2 regions of the Pseudoclavibacter sp. JSM 162008 genome follow, and region 2 is predicted to be linked to the other one. Evidence: predicted binding sites of a transcription regulator. Region 2 holds the regulator's gene; the other holds the start of a gene.

Region 1 (9,408 bases), on a different contig from region 2:
TGCTCGACGACTTCGACGCGGTGTCGAAGGAGTTCACGAAGGTGCTCCCTCGCGACTACGCGAAGGTCACCGAGATCCGCAACGCCGCCGTCGAACGCGGTGGCGACCCCGACGACAGCACGACCTGGCACGAGATTCTGGAGGCGACCCGTGGCTGACCCGAGAGGATTCCTCACCAACCGCGAGCGGGAGCTCCCGACGCGCCGTCCGGTGCCCGTGCGGATCATGGACTTCAGTGAGGTCTACGACCCGCAGGAGCCAACCCAGCTGCGCCGCCAGGCGGGGCGCTGCATGGACTGCGGCGTGCCCTTCTGCCACCAGGGCTGCCCCCTCGGCAACATCATCCCGGAATGGAACGACCTGACGTTCCGCGGTGACATGGCCGGAGCGAGCGAGCGACTGCACGCCACGAACAACTTCCCAGAGTTCACGGGCCGCCTGTGCCCGGCGCCGTGCGAGTCGTCGTGCGTGCTCGGCATCAACCAGCCGGCCGTGACGATCAAGCGCGTGGAGCAGTCGATCGCTGACACGGCGTTCGCCGAGGGCAACGTGCGTCCGCACCCGCCCGAGCGTCTCACGGGCAAGACGGTCGCCGTCGTCGGCTCGGGCCCCGCCGGCCTCGCCGCCGCCCAGCAGCTGACGCGTGCGGGCCACACGGTCGCCGTCTTCGAACGCGACGACCGCATCGGGGGACTCCTCCGCTACGGCATCCCGGACTTCAAGATGGAGAAGTCAGTCCTCGACGCCCGCCTCTCGCAGATGCGCGCCGAGGGCACTCGGTTCCGCACCGGCATCGAGATCGGCCGGGACATCACGTGGGACAACCTGCGACAGCGCTACGACGCCGTCGTGGTCTGCACGGGGGCGATGGTCCCGCGCGACCTGCCCGTTCCCGGGCGCGAGCTCAAGGGCGTCCATTACGCGATGGACTTCCTGACGCAGTCGAACCGCGTGGTCGCAGGCGACGACCTCGCCTCGCAGATCCACGCTGAAGACAAGCACGTCATCGTCATCGGCGGTGGCGACACGGGAGCCGACTGCATCGGCACGTCGCACCGCCAGGGCGCAGCCTCGGTCACGAACCTCGCCATCGGCAAGGAGCCGCCGACGGAGCGCCCGGCGCACCAGCCCTGGCCGACGACGCCGACGCTGTTCGAGGTGTCGACCTCGCACGAAGAGGGCGGCGAGCGAGCGTTCCAGGCGTCGACGGTCGAGTTCATCGGCGACGAGTCGGGGCGCGTGCGCGCGATCCGCCTCGCCGAGACGGAGTTCCGCGCGGATGGCTCGCGCGGTCCGAAGGCGGGAACCGAGCGTGAGCTGCCCGCCGACCTCGTGCTGCTCGCCATGGGCTTCACGGGACCGGAGCGGCACACGATCGAGCCGCAGCTCCAGCTTCCCTTCACGTCCCGCGGGGCGCTGGATCGCACGGCGGAGTACGAGACGGAGCTGCCCGGCGTGTTCGTCGCGGGCGACGCGGGCCGCGGCCAGTCGCTCATCGTCTGGGCAATCGCCGAGGGACGTGCGGCGGCCGCCTCCGTCGACCGGTATCTTGAACAGTCGACGGAACTTCCCGAGCCGATCCTCGCCACCGAGCGCGCGATCTCGCTCTGAGTCCGCCACCACGCGCCGCAGGGCGCACCTTAGTCTCGACGAACCGGAGATATGCATGAGCCGTAGAGCGAAGATCGTCGCCACCCTCGGACCAGCCGTCAACACCCCTGAAGGGATCCGCGCCCTCATCGCCGCTGGCGTCAACGTCACGCGCTTCAACCTCAGCCACGGTGACCACACCGTGCACACCGACAACTACAAGCTGGTCCGGGATGCGGCCGAGGAGCTCGGCGTTCCCGTCGCCATCCTCGTCGACCTCCAGGGCCCGAAGATCCGTCTCGAGAAGTTCGAGAACGGCCCTCACGACCTCGCGGTCGGTGACATCTTCAAGATCACCAGCAAGGACGTGCCCGGCACGAAGGAACTCGTCGGCACGACCTACAAGGGCCTGCCCACCGACGTGAAGCCGGGCGACCCGCTCCTCATCGACGACGGCAAGGTGCTCGTGCGCGTCGTGGAGACCGACGGCGTGACCGTCACGACCCGCGTCGAGGTGCCAGGCAAGGTCTCGAACAACAAGGGCATCAACCTGCCCGGCGTCGCCGTGAACGTGCCGGCCCTGTCCGAGAAGGACGAGGACGACCTGCGCTGGGGTCTGCGCATCGGCGCCGATATCATCGCGCTCTCCTTCGTGCGCTCGGCGGAGGACATCAACCGCGTGCACGCGATCATGGACGAGGAGGGCATCCGCCTCCCCGTCATCGCGAAGATCGAGAAGCCGCAGGCAGTCGAAAACCTCAACGAGATCGTCGACGCGTTCGACGGCATCATGGTCGCCCGCGGCGACCTCGGCGTGGAGCTGCCGCTCGAGCAGGTCCCGATCGTGCAGAAGAACGCGATCCAGCAAGCCCGCCGCTGGGCGAAGCCCGTCATCGTCGCGACGCAGATGCTCGAGACGATGATCGAGAACCCGCGCCCCACCCGCGCGGAGGCATCCGACTGCGCGAACGCCGTCCTCGACGGCGCCGACGCGCTCATGCTGTCCGGTGAGACGAGCGTCGGCGCGTTCCCGATCGAGGCGGTGCGCACCATGGCGCGCATCATCGAGTCGACCGAGACGCACGGCCTCGACCGCATCCCGCCGCTCGGCACGAAGCCCTTCACGCAGGGCGGCGCGATCACCCTCGCCGCATCGGAAGTGGGCGAGTTCCTCAAGGCGAAGTACTACTGCGTGTTCACGGAGTCCGGTGACTCCGTGCGCCGCATGGCGCGCCTGCGCACCGAGATCCCTGTGCTCGGGTTCACCCCGTCACCCCACATCGCTCGTCGCATGAACCTCTACTGGGGCGTCACGGCAGCGATCGTCGACCGCGTCACGCACACGGACGAGATGATCGGGCAGGTCGACAAGTACCTCATGGAAAACGGCCTCGCGCAGGCGGGCGACGTCGTCGTGGTCGTGGCAGGCATGCCGCCGGGACGCGCCGGCACCACCAACGACCTCCGGGTGCACCGCGTGGGCGTCGACGACGACCGCGTCGTGCCCGCGTACGAGGGCAAGCACACACGCTGAGCCAGATCGGCAACGCGGAGGCCGGACAGCACCAACATGCTGTCCGGCCTCTGTGCATCCCCGGCGCGCGCTCGCCTTCGCGCGCCCACGCTGCACCCGGTGCGACGGGTATCGTTTCACCATGGTGAAGTCCGAGACGGAACAGACGACATGAGTCCGCTGCAGGGATCCGTCGGCACGGACCCGATGGACTCGCTCGCCGCCGCGACGTCCTGGCGTCCCGACGTCCTCGGCGCTGGCTTCGCCGCGCTCGATCTTCCGCTCAAGCCCGACCATGAGGGCGAGGTGCTCGCCACGCTCGTCCGCGGGCCGAGAGCTGACCGCTTCGCACGCGGTCCCGCCCGGGGCGCCGACGTGCTCTACGTGCACGGCTGGTCCGACTACTTCTTCCAGAAGCATCACGCGCACTACTGGGCAGGGGAGGGAGCGCGGTTCTTCGCCCTCGATCTCCGCAAGTACGGTCGCAGCCTCCGCGACCACCAGACACCCGGGTTCGTCACCGATCTCGCCACCTACGACGAGGAGCTGGACCGCGCGCTGGAGATCATGGGGCATGGGCCGGGCGGGCATCGCCGCGGTCGCCATCCGCTCATCCTCATCGGCCACTCCACTGGCGGTCTGACCCTGAGCCTGTGGGCCGACAGGCACCCTGGGCGAGCCAGCGCGCTGATCCTGAACAGTCCTTGGCTGGAGCTGCAGACGCGCGCCGCGGTTCGCACGGCCCTCATGCCGCTCATGACACTCGCGGCCCAGCTCCGCCCGACGGACACGTTCAACAACATCGATTTCGGCTTCTACACGAGGGCAGTGAAGAAGAGCCTCGGGGGAGAGTGGGAGTTCGACGAGCGCTGGCGGCCGACGCCGAGCTTCACCGTGCGGGCTGGCTGGCTCAACGCCATCCTCGCGGGCCATGCGGCCGTCGCCGTCGGTCTCGACATCAAGGCGCCGGTCCTGACGATGCTCTCGGCGCGCAGCACGCTGTCCCCGATCTGGCACGAGGCGATGAGGCGGACGGACTCCGTGCTGCGCGTCGACGACATCGCGAGACGCACCCTCAATCTGGGTGACACCGTGACCGTTCGCCGTCTGGATGGCGCACTCCACGACGTGCTCCTCTCGGCGCCACCCGTCCGAGCGAAGGCGTTCGACGCGATGACCACCTGGCTCAAGGGATACCTGGACTGACCGGAGCAGGGAACAACGCAGGCTCGCGGACTGTTGGACTGCGTGTACCCAGCGCCACCGCACCCGAAAGGTCAGTATGAGCCGCCTCCTGTCGCCGATCACCCTCCCGAGCATCGATGGCGACGGCCTGCCGCTGCGCAACGCCACGTTCCTCGCTCCCATGTGCCAGTACTCCGTGACGGAACGCGACGGCCTGCCGACCTCATGGCAGCTGGTGCACCTCGGCGCGCGGGCCAGCGGTGGCTTCGGGCTGGTCTGGACGGAGGCGACCGCGATCGTCCCAGAGGGACGCATCTCCCCAGAGGACGCGGGCATCTGGAGCGACGAGCACACCGAGGCGTGGCGCCCGATCGTGGAGTTCATTCATGCGCAGGGCGCGGCGGCCGGCATCCAGCTCGCGCACGCCGGCGGGAAGGCGTCCACGTATCCTGCGCTGCCCGAGACGGTGCGCGGCCGGGTTCCTGCTGACGAGGGTGGGTGGACGGCGGAAGCACCGTCGAGCAACGATGCACTCGGCCTTGAGCCCCCGGTCGCGCTGAGCGTCGAAGAGATCGCCGAGATCGTGAGCGCTTGGGGCATCGCGGCCCGTCGGGCGGATGCGGCCGGTTTCGACGCGCTGCAGATCCACGCAGCCCACGGATACCTGGTGCACGAGTTCCTGTCACCGCGCTCGAACCAGCGGAGCGACGAGTACGGCGGATCGTTCGACAACCGCATCCGCTTCGCCCTCGAGGTCGTGAGCGAGGTGCGACGCAACTGGCCTGCCGAGAAGCCGCTCGCGATCCGCTTCTCGGGTGAGGACTGGGTCGAAGGCGGTTGGACCATCGACGAGACCGTCGAGCTCGCCAAGCGCGTGCACGGACTCGGCGTCACTGTGTTCGACCTGTCGAGTGGTGGCATCGGCGCGTTCACCGGGCCGGTCGGCCCCGGGTACCAGGTGACACTGGCGCGCGCCGTGCGCTCGGCGCTGCCACAAGAGGGCACGTTCGTGACGGCGGTCGGCCAGATCACGGATGCGCGCCATGCTGAGGCGATCCTCGTGGCCGGTGACGCCGACGGGATCACGATCGGCCGTGCGGCACTCGCGAACCCGAACTGGCCTGTCCATGCCGCAGTCGCGTTGGGGGACGGCCAGGAAGGACTCGTCGCGCCCCAGTACTGGCGCGCGAACATGGCCTAGCCGCTGAGTGCGGCCGACTCGGGAGCTCGGCCCCGCAGGTGGGCGTCAGCTCTCGTCGCGACCGTCTCCGCCGCGGTCGCTCCGTGCGGACGTGGAGTCGGCCAGCAGCTGCGTGAGCGTGTCCTTGAGCGCCTCGAGTTCTGGAATGCTCCAGCCGAGCTCGGCAACGACCTTGACTGGGACTCCCTCTGCCTTCCGCCTGAGGCCGCGCCCCGCGTCCGTGAGCCGGATCTCGACGGCGCGCTCGTCCGCTGGCCTGCGGTTCCGCGTGATGAGTCCCGACGCCTCAAGCCGCTTCACGAGCGGGCTCAGGGTCGCCGGTTCGAGATGCAGCGCTCGGGCGAGCTGACCGAGCGTCTGCCCGTCGTCCTCCCAGAGGCCCAGCATCACGAGGTACTGGGGGTGGGTGAGACCGAGGGGCTCGAGGATGGGGCGGTACAGTGAGATGACGCTCCTGCTCGCAGCGGCGAGGGCGAAGCACAGTTGCTTGTCGAGCGCGAGGAGATCCACGAGTCCAGACTAGCCGAAGCAACCGAGTCCACGAATAGTTAGTACACTAACAACATGCCGAGCGACAGACTCCCGAACCCGTACAAGGGCCAGCCGGGCTGGTGGAACCGAATCAACCAGGCCCTCTTCCCCTTCATGGGCCCCGCCCAGGTGGGTACCGGGGGAGTCGCGCGCACCGACCCCGTGCGCGCACCGTCCGCCTGTCGCGAGTGCGGGCACCCCTATTCGGAGCATCAGGTGCGCCGTGGTGTCGGCGCGAACCAGCCGAGCAGCATCCTCTGCCCAGCGAACCCTTCCGCCGACAGCTAGAGCGAGACCACCAGCACCACGAGACCGGCCGCGGCAGTCAGCTTGATGACGATGAGCGTCCACCACCAATCACGCGGGAAGCGCACGCCGTCGAGGCAGTCCCGGATGAACTCGGGCGGTTTGAGCGACATCACGGCGTCGGCGGCGAGCACGACGGCGAGCGCGAGAGTTGGCCACCACGGGTCTGGGAGAAGTATCACCCTTTCTCCTTGCAGGTGCAGATCGCGGCGAACGCGCGGTGCAGATCCGCGGAGAGATCAGCTGGGTCGGCGGTGCGGCGGGCCGACGCCGTGAAGAGCAGGCCCACGAATGCGAAGTACAGCGCGCCGGCCTTCTGGGCGGCTTCTGCACGCGGAGTGCAGCCCCGCACTGTGATCGCGGTACGGTTCTCCTCGGTGAGTCGCGCCGCGAGCTCTGAGAAGAGACTCGACGAGTGGCCGCCGGAGACGAGGATCGACGCGTAGACGCGCGCGAGGTCGTCATCCCGCATGAAGACGGCGACAAATGGGGAGGCCAGAGCGACCAGGCGGCCTGAACAGGTGCTGTTGCCCGCGAGGCGCGATTCGATGCGAGGAGCCGGCCTTGGTCGGGCCGTCTCCCACTCGACGATCGTGCCCGCTGCATGCCGGTCGCGCTCAGCTTCGATGAGGCGATCGAAGACCCGGACGAGCAGCGCGTTCTTGTCGCCGACCGACATGACGGTTCCAGCGCTGACGCCCGCTGACTTGGCGATACCGCGGATGCTGGCTCCAGCGAACCCTTCCTCCTGAAAGATCTGTTCGGCGGCGTCGAGCACGCGGGTCTGAGTGTGCCTCTTTATCTCCGCGCGCGTGCTCGACATGGGCCAAGCCTCTAGCGAACGGGTTCAGTGAACTCGTTCACTGACGTCAGGGGCCGGGGTGCGTCGAGATGCTGCGCCGACCAAGTGTTGTCAGGTGATCAGTCCGGCGTCGAACACAAGTTCTGAGTTTTTCCACAATCCCTGGTCAACGACTGGTTTCTGGTGCGGTCCAGTGCTAGGCTGGTGGTGATCTTGGGGGAGGTTATCGTGGCATCGCAGTTCGAGCAGGAGGCGTATCGCGAGTCGTCAGTGGAGTCGTCAGTGGAGACGGCGGTGGTTGATGCGCTGCTCGAGGCCAGGTGTCAGTTGGCGGGGCTTCCGGATGCGGAGATCGTGGTCGCGTTGCGGGAGCTGGCGGCTCGTCGGCGTGTGTTGGATGCGGCGTTGGTGGAGGTCGCTGGGGAGTTGCTGCGGCGGGAGGATGAGTCGCCGCGTGCGGAGTCGGTGGCGCGGAAGTCGGGGTTCCGGAACCTGACGGCGATGGTGGAGCAGGTGCTCGCGGTGCGGCCGTTCGAGGCGAACACGCTGGTGCGGGTGGCGGCGGCGACGCGGGAGCGGATGAACGTCACGGGCGAGCCGATCCCGGCGAGGTATCCGGCGGTGTCGCAGGCGGTCGGGTCGGCGGTCATGTCGATCGCGCAGGCGTCGGCGATCACGAAGGGCTTGGATCACACCGGGAACCGCGTGGGCGTCGACGAGCTCGAGCGGGCCGAGAGAGAGCTGGTCGCGTCAGCGTGCGGGGTGAACCCGGAAGACGAGCAGCCCGCCGTACCGAAGGTGCTGGAGGTGCAGGCGGCGACGTGGGTGTCGTACCTGGACCCGGACGGCGACGAGCCGCGGGCCGACAAGATCGCGGAGGAACGCGGGCTGTGGATCTCCCGGCGCGGCGACGGCGCGGTCACCGGGAAGTTCGTCGCGACACCCGAGCAGGGCGAGCAGCTGCTGTCGGTGTTCGACGCGCTGCTCTCGCCGCGGCGCAGGGTGGAGTTCCCGGCGGCGTCCGAGTGCGGGGAACCCCTCGCCCCGGCCCTCGGCGCCAACGAGCTCCCGCTGGACAACGACAACGCGCACACCGACAGCGACAACGACAACGACAACGTCGAGGTTCCGCTGGCGGACCCGCGGTCGATCGAGCAGCAGCGCATCGACGCGCTCACGATGCTCGTGCGCGCCTACGCCGAATCCCCAGACGCGCCCCGAACGGGCGGGGAAGCGCCCACCGTCATCATCGTGACCACCAAGGCCGGCATCGCCGGAACCGCGACCCGTCCCGAGGACGTCCCGCACCTCGAGCGCACCGGGGAACCAGTCCCGCCGAGCGTCGCCGCGCAGCTGCTGTGCGACGGGTTCATCCGCGTCGCGACCCGCAGCAGCACCGGGGAGATCCTCGACCTCGGCCGCAAACAACGACTCTTCACCACCGCCCAACGCCGAGCCATCGCGATCCGAGACCGGCAATGCCGGGCCCCCGGCTGCAGCGCACCCGTCCGCTGGTGCGAAGTGCACCACGCACAGCCCTGGAGCGAAGGCGGACCCACCGACGCGAAACACGGCATCCTGCTGTGCTTCTTCCACCACCACGAAGTCCACCGCGGACGGCTCGTCCTCACCAACGGCAACAACGGCGACAACGGACGCAACGGCAGCGGACGCTGGCACGTCGTCCCCGCCCTCGGCCACCACGCCCCACGCAGAACCGCCCGCCGCCGCAGCTACACCACCAGCAGCGTCCAAACCGCACGCCCAGCAATCAACCGAAGACCCTGAAACCACTCACCAGCAACCAAGCAGCCGCGGCTCATGTGGCGGGCAGCGACTCCATCATCTGCTCCCATGCGCGGTGTTTTTCGGCGCCGACGAGCTCGAGCCGCGTCACCACGGCCACGCACTGCGCTCGCACGTCGGACATCTCCAGCGTGGAGGTGCGGCCATGCGGACCGAGGACGTCACCGGCAAGCACGACCGAACGGCCGCATGAGTCAATACACGTCCCTCACGTAGCGCTTCTGGCGCTTCAGGGCGCCGACGTACTCGGCAGCCACCTCAGCCGTCACTCCGCGCTCCCGCGCGACCACGGCATGCAGCGCATCATCGACGTCCCTTGCCATGCGCGAAGCGTCGCCGCACACGTAGAAGTGGCCACCCTCCTCGAGCCACGCGTACAGCTCTGCACTGTGCTCGAGCATCCGCGTCTGCACGTAGATCTTCTCGGCCTGGTCGCGCGAGAACGCGAGGTCGAGGCGGTCGAGGACACCCCGT
Region 2 (9,408 bases):
CCCGCCAGCGTAGCGGTGGCAGTGCGCCATCGTGAAGCGAACGTAGAATTGGCGGATCATGAGCGAGACAGCCACACCCATCGCACCCTCCCCAGCTGCACGCAGACCAGACGGGTCGCCGAGGAGCTACGAAGTGCGCACGCTCGGCTGTCAGATGAACGTGCACGACTCTGAGCGCATGTCCGGTTCGCTGCGAGCTGCTGGGTACGTCGAAGCCGACGGCCTCGAACCAGACGTCGTCGTCATCAACACGTGCGCCGTCCGAGAGAACGCGGACAACCGTCTCTACGGCAATCTCGGGCAGCTGGCGGCCATCAAGCGAGAACACGAAGGCATGCAGATCGCCGTCGGTGGATGCCTGGCCCAGAAGGACCGCGGAACGATCCTGGAAAAGGCCCCCTGGGTCGACGTGGTCTTCGGAACACACAACATGGGGGCCCTGCCGAGCCTGCTCGAGCGGGCACGTCACAACGACGAGGCCCAGCTCGAGATCCTCGAGTCACTCGATGTCTTCCCGTCGACCCTGCCGACCAAGCGCGACTCGACCTACTCCGGGTGGGTGTCCATCTCGGTGGGATGCAACAACACCTGCACCTTCTGCATCGTCCCGTCTCTCCGTGGCAAAGAGAAGGACCGTAGGCCGGGCGACGTCCTCGGCGAGATGCGTGCGCTCGTCGACGACGGCGCGATCGAGGTGACGCTGCTCGGGCAGAACGTCAACTCCTACGGGGTCGAGTTCGGCGACCGCCAGGCATTCAGCAAGCTCCTCCGCGCTTCCGGCCAGATCGAAGGCCTCGAGCGCGTGCGCTTCACGAGCCCCCACCCCGCCGCCTTCACGCAGGACGTCATCGATGCCATGGCGGGGACGCCCAACGTCATGCCTCAGCTGCATATGCCCCTGCAGTCCGGCTCGGACCGCATCCTCAAAGCCATGCGGCGCTCGTACCGCAGCACGAAGTTTCTCGGCATCCTCGACAAGGTGAGGGAGCAGATGCCGCACGCTGCCATCACCACCGACATCATCGTCGGCTTCCCGGGCGAGACCGAAGAGGACTTCGCCGAGACCATGCGCGTCGTCGAGGCCTCGAGGTTCGCGAGCGCCTTCACATTCCAGTACTCGATCCGGCCGGGCACGCCCGCCGCGACGATGCCGGATCAGGTGCCGAAGGCCGTCGTGCAGGAGCGCTACGAGCGGCTGATGGCATTGCAGGACCGCATCAGCCGCGAGGAGAACGAGAAGCTCGTCGGCTCGGTGCAGCGGATCCTGGTCAGCGCCGGCGAGGGGAAGAAGGACGGCGAGACACACCGCATGTCCGGGCGAGCCGAAGACAACAGGCTCGTGCACTTCTCTGTGCCGACTGGTGTGGAACGTCCGCGACCCGGTGACGTCGTGACCGTCGAGATCACGGCCGCGGCTTCCTTCCATCTCGTGGCCGACGCTCGCTCATCCCACCTCGACGTCCGCCGGACGACGGCGGGGGATGCCTGGGATCGTTCGCTCGCGGAGAGCTGCTCGGTACCCGCGCCGGGAGGTGCCCAGAGCCGCGTCTCGCTCGGTCTCCCGACGCTCCGGCGAGCCTGACCGTGTTCATCACGATCGGGGGAGCGACCGGTACGGGCAAGTCGCGGCTCTCGCTCGAGGTTGCCGCGCGCCTTCGCGCCACGGGTCGAGGAGCGCAGATCATCAACGCCGACGCCATGCAGCTGTACCGCGGCATGGACATCGGCACCGCGAAGCTCAGCCTCGAGGAACGCGAGGGAGTTCGGCACCACCTCCTCGACGTCCTAGAGGTGACCGAGGACGCGAGCGTCGCCTGGTACCAGGAACGTGCGAGGGCGCTCATCGAGCAGATCGAGGCCGAAGGGGACGTGCCCATCCTCGTCGGCGGATCCGGTCTCTACATCGCTGGCGTGTGCTTCGATCTGCGCTTCCCTGGAACCGACCCGCAGGTCCGCGCGCGACTCGAGGCCGAGCTGGAGAGCGACGGACCTGGCCCGCTGTTCGCACGTCTGCGCGAGCAGGACCCGACCGCCGCAGCCACGATGGACGCGCGGAACGGCCGTCGTCTCGTGCGCGCGCTCGAGGTGATCGAGGTCACCGGCGAGCCATTCAGCGCGCAGCTGCCCGACCAGGAGGCGACCTGGCGGGACGTGACCTTCGCCGTCGTCGAAGAGCACCGCGAAGTGCTCACGCCGCGGCTGGACGCCAGGGTGGAGCGGATGTGGGAGAGCGGACTCCTGGAAGAGACGGAGATGCTGGCGGAAGCGGGCCTCGAACGCGGCACCACCGCGAGACGAGCCATCGGCTACCAGCAGGCGCTCGCGCAACTTCGAGGCCAGTCGTCTCGGGCCGAGGCGATCGCGGAGGCGCAGCTCCTCACTCGGAAGTACGCGAGGCGACAGGTCTCGTGGTTCCGTCGCTACAGCAGAGCCGTTCGCGCGCACAGCGGCGAGAGCTTCGCCGCCCAGCGCATCATCGAAGCAGCCGGACTCTGACGCCGTGTCCGCTGCGCACGGGCCGGGTCAGATGTCCGTAGCATTGACGCCATGACACAACTCGCGTTCACCAAGGCGCAGGCCACCGGCAACGACTTCGTCCTCGTCTCCGACCCGGATGGCGAACTCGAGCTCGGGCCTCAGCGGGTGGCGCGGCTGTGCGATCGCAACTTCGGCGTCGGCGGCGATGGGCTCATCCGCGCCGTCCGTTCCGCGCACCTTGCAGAGGGCCGCGAGCTGCAGGCCGTGAACCCCGGTGCAGAGTGGTTCATGGACTACCGCAACGGCGACGGATCCATCGCCGAGATGTGCGGCAACGGTGTCCGCGCCTTCGCTCGGTTCCTCACCGAGACCGGGCTGGCGACGCTGGCGAAGGGCGAGCGCCTCGAGATCGGGACCCGCGCTGGACTCCGGATCGTCGAGCGCGAGGGTGACGGCTTCCGCGTTGACATGGGTCCGTGGCGTCTGGATGGCGGAGAGCCGCTGGTGACCGTGCCGCACATCGGTGTGTCCCGCCCGGGCCTCGGCATCGATGTCGGCAACCCTCACGTCGTCGTGGCCCTCTCGAGTGAGGAGGAGCTGGATCGTCTCGAGCTCTTCCACGCCCCGCTCATCGAGCCTGCCCCCGAGCTCGGCGCGAACGTCGAGTTCGTGGTGCCGCACGACCAGCTCGTCCAGGACGGGGTCGGGCACATTCGGATGCGCGTCCACGAGCGCGGTGTCGGCGAGACGCTCTCCTGCGGAACAGGCGCCGTTGCATCGGCGCTTGCTGTCCGCTCCTGGGCTGGCGCAGGCGCGCCGGACGTGTGGTCCGTGCGAGTCCCGGGTGGCGTCCTCAACGTCACCGTCGCACCTGTCGACGGCGTCGAGCACGTGTTCCTGTCCGGGCCGGCTGAGATCGCCTTCACCGGCGTTGTCGAGGACGACCTCGCTACTGAGCTCGCCGTACCCGCAGCACTCTGAATCCGGCGTCCGTCGAGTGGCGCTCGACGGACAGCTCCGGGCCGAACTGCTTCGCGATCCAGGCCTGCAGCGAGTCGCCGCCGAGCTTCTTCGCGACGACGAGCCATGCCTCCCCGTCTGCGCTGAGGCGGGGAAGCCAGTCCATGAGCAGCTCATGAAGCGCGTCCTTGCCGATCCTGATGGGCGGATTGGACCAGATGAGGTCGAAGCGGGCGTCAGCGGGGACATCGGCTGGCAGGGATGTCCTGATCCGATGGAGGCAGAGGTTCTCCGCGTTCTCACGGGTCAGGAGGAGCGCTCGCTCGTTGACATCGGCCGCCCACACATCGAGTTCGGGCGACTCGAGCGCCAGGGCTAGGCTGATCGCGCCCCAGCCGCAGCCGAGATCCAGCGCCGTGCCAGTTGCTGGAGGCTTCGGGGCGGCGGCGAGGAGAGCTTGCGTGCCTCGGTCGAGGTGCTCCGGGCTGAAGGTGCCGCCGGCCGTGGTGACGGTCGCGGCGTGCCCCCGGAGCCTGACCTGGATGCTTCGCCGCTCGAGCGGGCCGTCTGGGGTTGCTGAGAAGTAATGCTGAGCGGTCACCCCTAGACGCTAGCACCGGCGTAGAATCGTACGAATATGCGAGATTCTGAAACTCCTCCAGGCGAGAGCAACGACGCGATCGACCGAATCCTGCGAGCGGCGAGAGAGCCGGGCGCGACCATGACCCTGTTCTCGTCCGGGCGTGCGCAGGCATTGCAGGACGGTGCGAGCACGGGGTACGACGGCGAATCCGATGGTGACCAGCTCGAACGCGAGGCGCGCCAATCCCTGCGGCGCGTCGAGAGCCTGCGCACGGAACTCGAGGACGTCACCGAGGTCGAGTACCGCAAGGTGCGTCTTGAGCGGGTTGTCCTGGTCGGGGTCTACCGTCGCAACTCCCTCGAGGAGGCCGAGAACTCCATGCAGGAGCTGGCCGCTCTCGCGGAGACGGCGGGCGCCGTCGTCCTGGACGGCGTGCTCCAGCGGCGACCCAACCCGGACCCGGCCACGTACCTGGGCCGAGGCAAGGTCGCTGAGCTCAAGGAGATCGTCGCGGCCCTCGAAGCCGACACGGTCGTCGCGGACACGGAGCTCGCGCCAAGCCAGCGGCGTGCGCTCGAGGACGAGATCAAGGTCAAGGTCATCGACCGCACGGCCGTGATCCTTGACATCTTCTCTCAGCACGCGAAGAGCCGAGAGGGCAAGGCTCAAGTCGAGCTGGCGCAGATGGAATACATGCTCCCGCGCCTCCGAGGCTGGGGTGAGTCGATGTCCCGCCAGGCCGGTGGGCAGGTCGGCGGCGGAGCCGGCATGGGCTCGAGAGGTCCCGGTGAGACGAAGATCGAGCTCGATCGTCGCCGCATTCGCACGAAGATGGCCAAGCTCCGGCACCAGATCGCGGACATGAAGGACGCGCGCGACGTGAAGCGCGCGACTCGCGAGCGCAACCAGGTGCCGGCCGTCGCCATCGTCGGCTACACCAACGCCGGCAAGTCGAGCCTCCTCAACCGCATCACCCACGCAGGTGTGCTCGTCGAGAACGTGCTCTTCGCGACGCTCGACGCGACGGTGCGCAAGGCATCCACGGAAGACGGCCGCCCGTACACGATCGCCGACACCGTCGGGTTCGTGCGCAACCTGCCTCACCAGCTTGTCGAGGCCTTCCGATCGACGCTCGAGGAGCTGCAGGCTGCCGATGTCATCGTGCACGCCGTCGACGCCTCGCACCCGGACCCGGCCGCCCAGCTCGCCACCGTGCGTGACGTCATCGGCGAGGTCGAGGCGCACGACGTCCCGGAGATCGTCGTCTTCACCAAGGCCGACCTCGTCGACAGCGATCGCCGCCTTGAACTGCAGGGCCTCGCGAATGACGGCATCTTCGTGTCTGCGCACACCGGCGAGGGCATCGACCTGCTGCTCGCGCGAATCGCAGAACTGCTTCCGACGCCGGAGGTCACGATCGACGTGCTCGTGCCGTTCGAACGCGGCGACCTCGTCTCTTACCTCCACGAGCGCGGTGCTGTGCTCGAGCTGGGTCACGAGGAGGGTGGCACGCGCCTCAAGGCGCGAGTGAATCCCGACCAGCTCGGCCTGTTCGAAGAGTTCACCGTCGCGGGCTGAGTCGCTGCAGCGCGACTGAGCACTGAACGCAGAAGAGCGGCAAGCCCGATGGGCTTGCCGCTCTTCTGCGTTCAGGCGGGTCTTCTCTGGAGAGGATCAGATGGATCGAAGCACCGCGACGACCTTGCCCAGGATCTCAGCCTCGTCGCCCAGGATCGGCTCGAAGTCGCTGTTGCGGGGGAGCAGCCAGATGTGTCCGTCCCGCTTGCGGAAGGTCTTGACCGTGGCCTCGCCGTCGAGCATGGCGGCGACGATGTCGCCGTTCTCGGCAGTGCGCTGTGACCGCACCACGACCCAGTCGCCATCGCAGATGGCGGCGTCGATCATCGACTCGCCGACCACGCGGAGCAGGAAGAGCTCGCCCTTGCCAACGATCTGGCGGGGGAGCGCGAAGACATCCTCGACCTGCTGCTCAGCCGTGATCGGGATGCCGGCTGCGATGCGACCCACGACGGGTACGAAGGCGGCCTCCGCCGTGTCGTTCGAGTCGCCATCGTCGGCATGGTCGAAGTGCACGAGCACCTCGAGAGCGCGTGGCATGCCCGGGTTCCGCTTGATGTAGCCGAACTTCTCAAGCTGCCCGAGCTGATGGGTCACGCTCGAGAGCGAGACCAGCCCGACCGTATCGCCGATCTCCCGCATGCTCGGCGGGTACCCGCGAGTGCGAACCGACTCGATGATGCAGGTCAGGATGCGCTCCTGCTTCTCGGTCAGCTTTCTGTAGATGTCACTCGCTGGCTTCTTGGCCATGTCGTCTCCGTCCGCTCTCCGACACGGAATGTCGGTGGCAGGTGGTGCACTGCCTGATAGCGCCAACCCTACCGAGGGTGCACGCAGCTACGAAACATTTCTTCGAGTGTTGTGGAGGAAAGTTCGGCAGATTCGAACGTTCGACCTTGACTTGACACTTTGTTCGTAGCTATATTCAGTACATACATTCGACCGCTCGAAGATGTGGACGAATCAGGAGGAATCATGAACAACACTGCCGCACCGCTCCGCCTCACCGCTCGAGGCCGCCGGGTCGTCCTGGCGCTCGCCGCGCTGCCCGTCGCCGCCGCCATCGCGCTCGGCGCCACGCACATGACCTCTGCAGCGGCATCGAACGAGACAGCCGATGTCGAGTTCGAGTACGTCACGGTCGGCGCGGGCGACACTCTCTGGGGAATCGCCGAGGAGGTCGCGGGCGACGCAGATGTCCGCGACGTCATCGTCGAGATCTCCAAGCTCAACGCGCTCGAGAACGGCACGGTTCAGGCCGGCCAGCGCCTCGCGCTCCCGCTCGACTGACGTCGTACATGTCGTCGACGAACACCTCGGCCGGGGCGTGGTGGGGGCCTCGTCGTAGGCTTGTCCGGTGACCTCGTTCGAAGACCTGCCCATCCGCGACGACCTTCGCGGACTCACCCCATATGGTGCGCCTCAGCAACCGGTGCGCGTCGCCATCAACGTCAACGAGAACCCGCACCAGGTTCCAGAGGTCGTCGCAAGACGCATCATCGAAGCGATCGCTCGCGAGCTCCCGGGTCTCAACCGGTACCCGGACCGCGAGTTCACCGCACTCCGGGAGCAGCTGAGTGTCTACCTGGGTCACGGCATCTCTCCCGAGCAGGTGTGGGCGGCGAACGGCTCCAACGAGATCATGCAGCAGCTCTTGCAGGTCTTCGGGGGGCCAGGCCGGAGTGTGCTCAGCTTCACGCCCAGTTACTCGATGTACCCGCTGCTCACCCAAGGTGTGGGGTCCACCTGGGTGCCAGTGCCGCGCGCCGGTGACTTCACGATCACCGCAGAGCTCGTCACCGAGGCCATCGAGCGGGAGCAGCCCGACATCACGATCATCTGCTCGCCCAACAACCCGACGGGCACCGCGACCGACCTCAGCGTGATCGCCGCGGCCTACGAAGCGACCGACGGCATCCTCATCGTCGACGAGGCCTACGCCGAGTTCCTCCCAGACGGCGAGGAGACCGCGCTCTCGCTGCTTTCCGGGCGCGAGCGGCTCGTCGTCTCGAGGACCATGAGCAAGGCATTCGCGTTCGCGGGTGCTCGAGTCGGGTACTTCGCGGCCGACTCCGCCGTCGTGGATGCCGTGCGGTTGGTCCGCCTTCCCTACCACTTGTCTGCGATCACCCAGGCCGCGGCAACCGCCGCACTCGAGTGCTCCGAGATCATGCTGCAGCAGGTCGACGCCATCCGCGAGCAGCGGGACCGCCTTCTCGCAGAGCTCCCGGCGCTCGGTTTCACGCCCTGGGAGTCCGGGGCGAACTTCGTGCTCTTCGGGGGTGTCGATGACCCGGCAGACACCTTCGCTCGGCTGCTGGAACGCGACATCCTGGTCCGCGACGTCGGCATCCCGAACACGCTCAGGGTGACGGCGGGTACACGGGCGGAGACGTCCGCGTTCCTGGACGCTCTCGCCGAGATCACGAACGCCGGAAAGGCCTAGGCTGGAGGGATGACCACGACGCCACGCACTGCGACGCTCTCGCGAGCAACGAGCGAGTCCTCCATCGAGCTGAGCCTGAACCTGGACGGCACCGGCATCGCCGACATCCAGACGTCGGTGCCGTTCTACGACCACATGCTCACGGCCTTCGCGAAGCACTCGCTCACCGACCTCACGGTCCGCGCCACGGGCGACACGGAGATCGACGTGCACCACACGGTGGAGGACACGGCGATCGTCCTCGGTCAGGCGATCCGGCAGGCCCTCGGCGACAAGTCCGGTATCGCCAGGTACGGCGACGCGCGGGTTCCGCTCGACGAGTCGTTGGCTGAGGCAGTCGTCGACATCTCAGGGCGACCGTTCCTCGTGCACACGGGGGAGCCGGACGCGTTCGTCTACCACCTCATCGGCGGTCACTTCACGGGGGCGATGGTGCGCCACGTCTTCGAGGCGATCACCTTCCACGCCGGTCTGACCGTGCACGTCGAACTCATCCGCGGGCGCGACCCCCACCACATCGCCGAGGCAGAGTTCAAGGCATTCGCCAGGGCGTTCCGCGCTGCGAAGCGCCTCGACCCCGAGGTCGTCGGCATCCCCTCGACGAAGGGCGCCCTGTGACCGGACCCGCCCGTCCGCGCGTCGTCGTCGCCGACTACGGCTCAGGCAACGTGCACTCGGCAGTCAAGGCGCTCGAAGCGGCGGGAGCCGACGTCGAGCTCACCGCCGACCGCGCCGCGGCCTACGACGCCGACGGGTATGTCGTCCCGGGCGTGGGCAGCTTCGCGCACGTCATGGAAGCCATCAACCGGCAGCGCATCGGCGAGATCGTCGGCAGGCGCCTCGCCGGCGGTCGCCCGGTCCTCGGCATCTGCGTCGGCATGCAGATCTTCTTCGACGGCGGCATCGAGGGCGGGGAGCGCGCCGAGGGCCTCGGCGAGTGGCCAGGGGAAGTGACCGAGCTCCACGCCGACGTGCTTCCGCACATGGGCTGGAACCTCGTCGAGCCGCCGACCGACTCCAAGCTCTTCGCGGGCATCGCCGATGAGCGCTTCTACTTCGTGCACTCGTACGCGGCGCACGAGCTCCCGCTCGAGCCGCATCCCAAGGCCCGCCCGGTGCTCGTCACATACGCGGAGCACGGCGAGCGCTTCATCGCGGCCGTCGAGAACGGCCCGCTCTCCGCCACGCAGTTCCACCCCGAGAAATCTGGCGAGGCCGGCGTTCGCCTGCTCCGCAACTGGATCGAGACGCTCCCGACGCGGGCCTAGGCCGATCGCCTCGGCGCGCGTGGCGACTGCCTGCCGATACGCTATTGCCCGGACGGCCAGGGCCTGACCTTCCGGCGTCGACGTCCAGGCGCCTC

The links. The regulator LexA, encoded in region 2, represses DNA repair genes until DNA is damaged. The targets are predictions, from matches to a motif close to TCGAACANNTGTTCGA.
Region 1: ABVF28_RS09355 (DUF222 domain-containing protein) is a predicted target of LexA. The motif match lies at 7,259-7,274, and genes of this name have one in related genera.

What each region holds. Positions count from the first base shown of each region.
Region 1 covers NZ_JBEWYX010000009.1:53,790-63,197, forward strand. The annotation lists gene gltB (glutamate synthase large subunit) at 1-158, shown strand, start outside; gene ABVF28_RS09315 (glutamate synthase subunit beta) at 151-1,611, shown strand; gene pyk (pyruvate kinase) at 1,667-3,124, shown strand; gene ABVF28_RS09325 (alpha/beta hydrolase) at 3,275-4,309, shown strand; gene ABVF28_RS09330 (NADH:flavin oxidoreductase/NADH oxidase) at 4,386-5,489, shown strand; gene ABVF28_RS09335 (MarR family winged helix-turn-helix transcriptional regulator) at 5,535-5,999, opposite strand; gene ABVF28_RS09340 (hypothetical protein) at 6,054-6,308, shown strand; gene ABVF28_RS09345 (hypothetical protein) at 6,305-6,508, opposite strand; gene ABVF28_RS09350 (TetR/AcrR family transcriptional regulator) at 6,505-7,149, opposite strand; gene ABVF28_RS09355 (DUF222 domain-containing protein) at 7,357-8,916, shown strand; gene ABVF28_RS09360 (sulfite reductase flavoprotein subunit alpha) at 9,129-9,408, opposite strand, start outside.
Region 2 covers NZ_JBEWYX010000002.1:30,373-39,780, reverse strand. The annotation lists gene miaB (tRNA (N6-isopentenyl adenosine(37)-C2)-methylthiotransferase MiaB) at 59-1,582, shown strand; gene miaA (tRNA (adenosine(37)-N6)-dimethylallyltransferase MiaA) at 1,579-2,496, shown strand; gene dapF (diaminopimelate epimerase) at 2,548-3,459, shown strand; gene ABVF28_RS01680 (class I SAM-dependent methyltransferase) at 3,428-4,039, opposite strand; gene hflX (GTPase HflX) at 4,076-5,599, shown strand; gene lexA (transcriptional repressor LexA) at 5,696-6,349, opposite strand; gene ABVF28_RS01665 (LysM peptidoglycan-binding domain-containing protein) at 6,575-6,889, shown strand; gene ABVF28_RS01660 (histidinol-phosphate transaminase) at 6,957-8,045, shown strand; gene hisB (imidazoleglycerol-phosphate dehydratase HisB) at 8,055-8,663, shown strand; gene hisH (imidazole glycerol phosphate synthase subunit HisH) at 8,660-9,313, shown strand.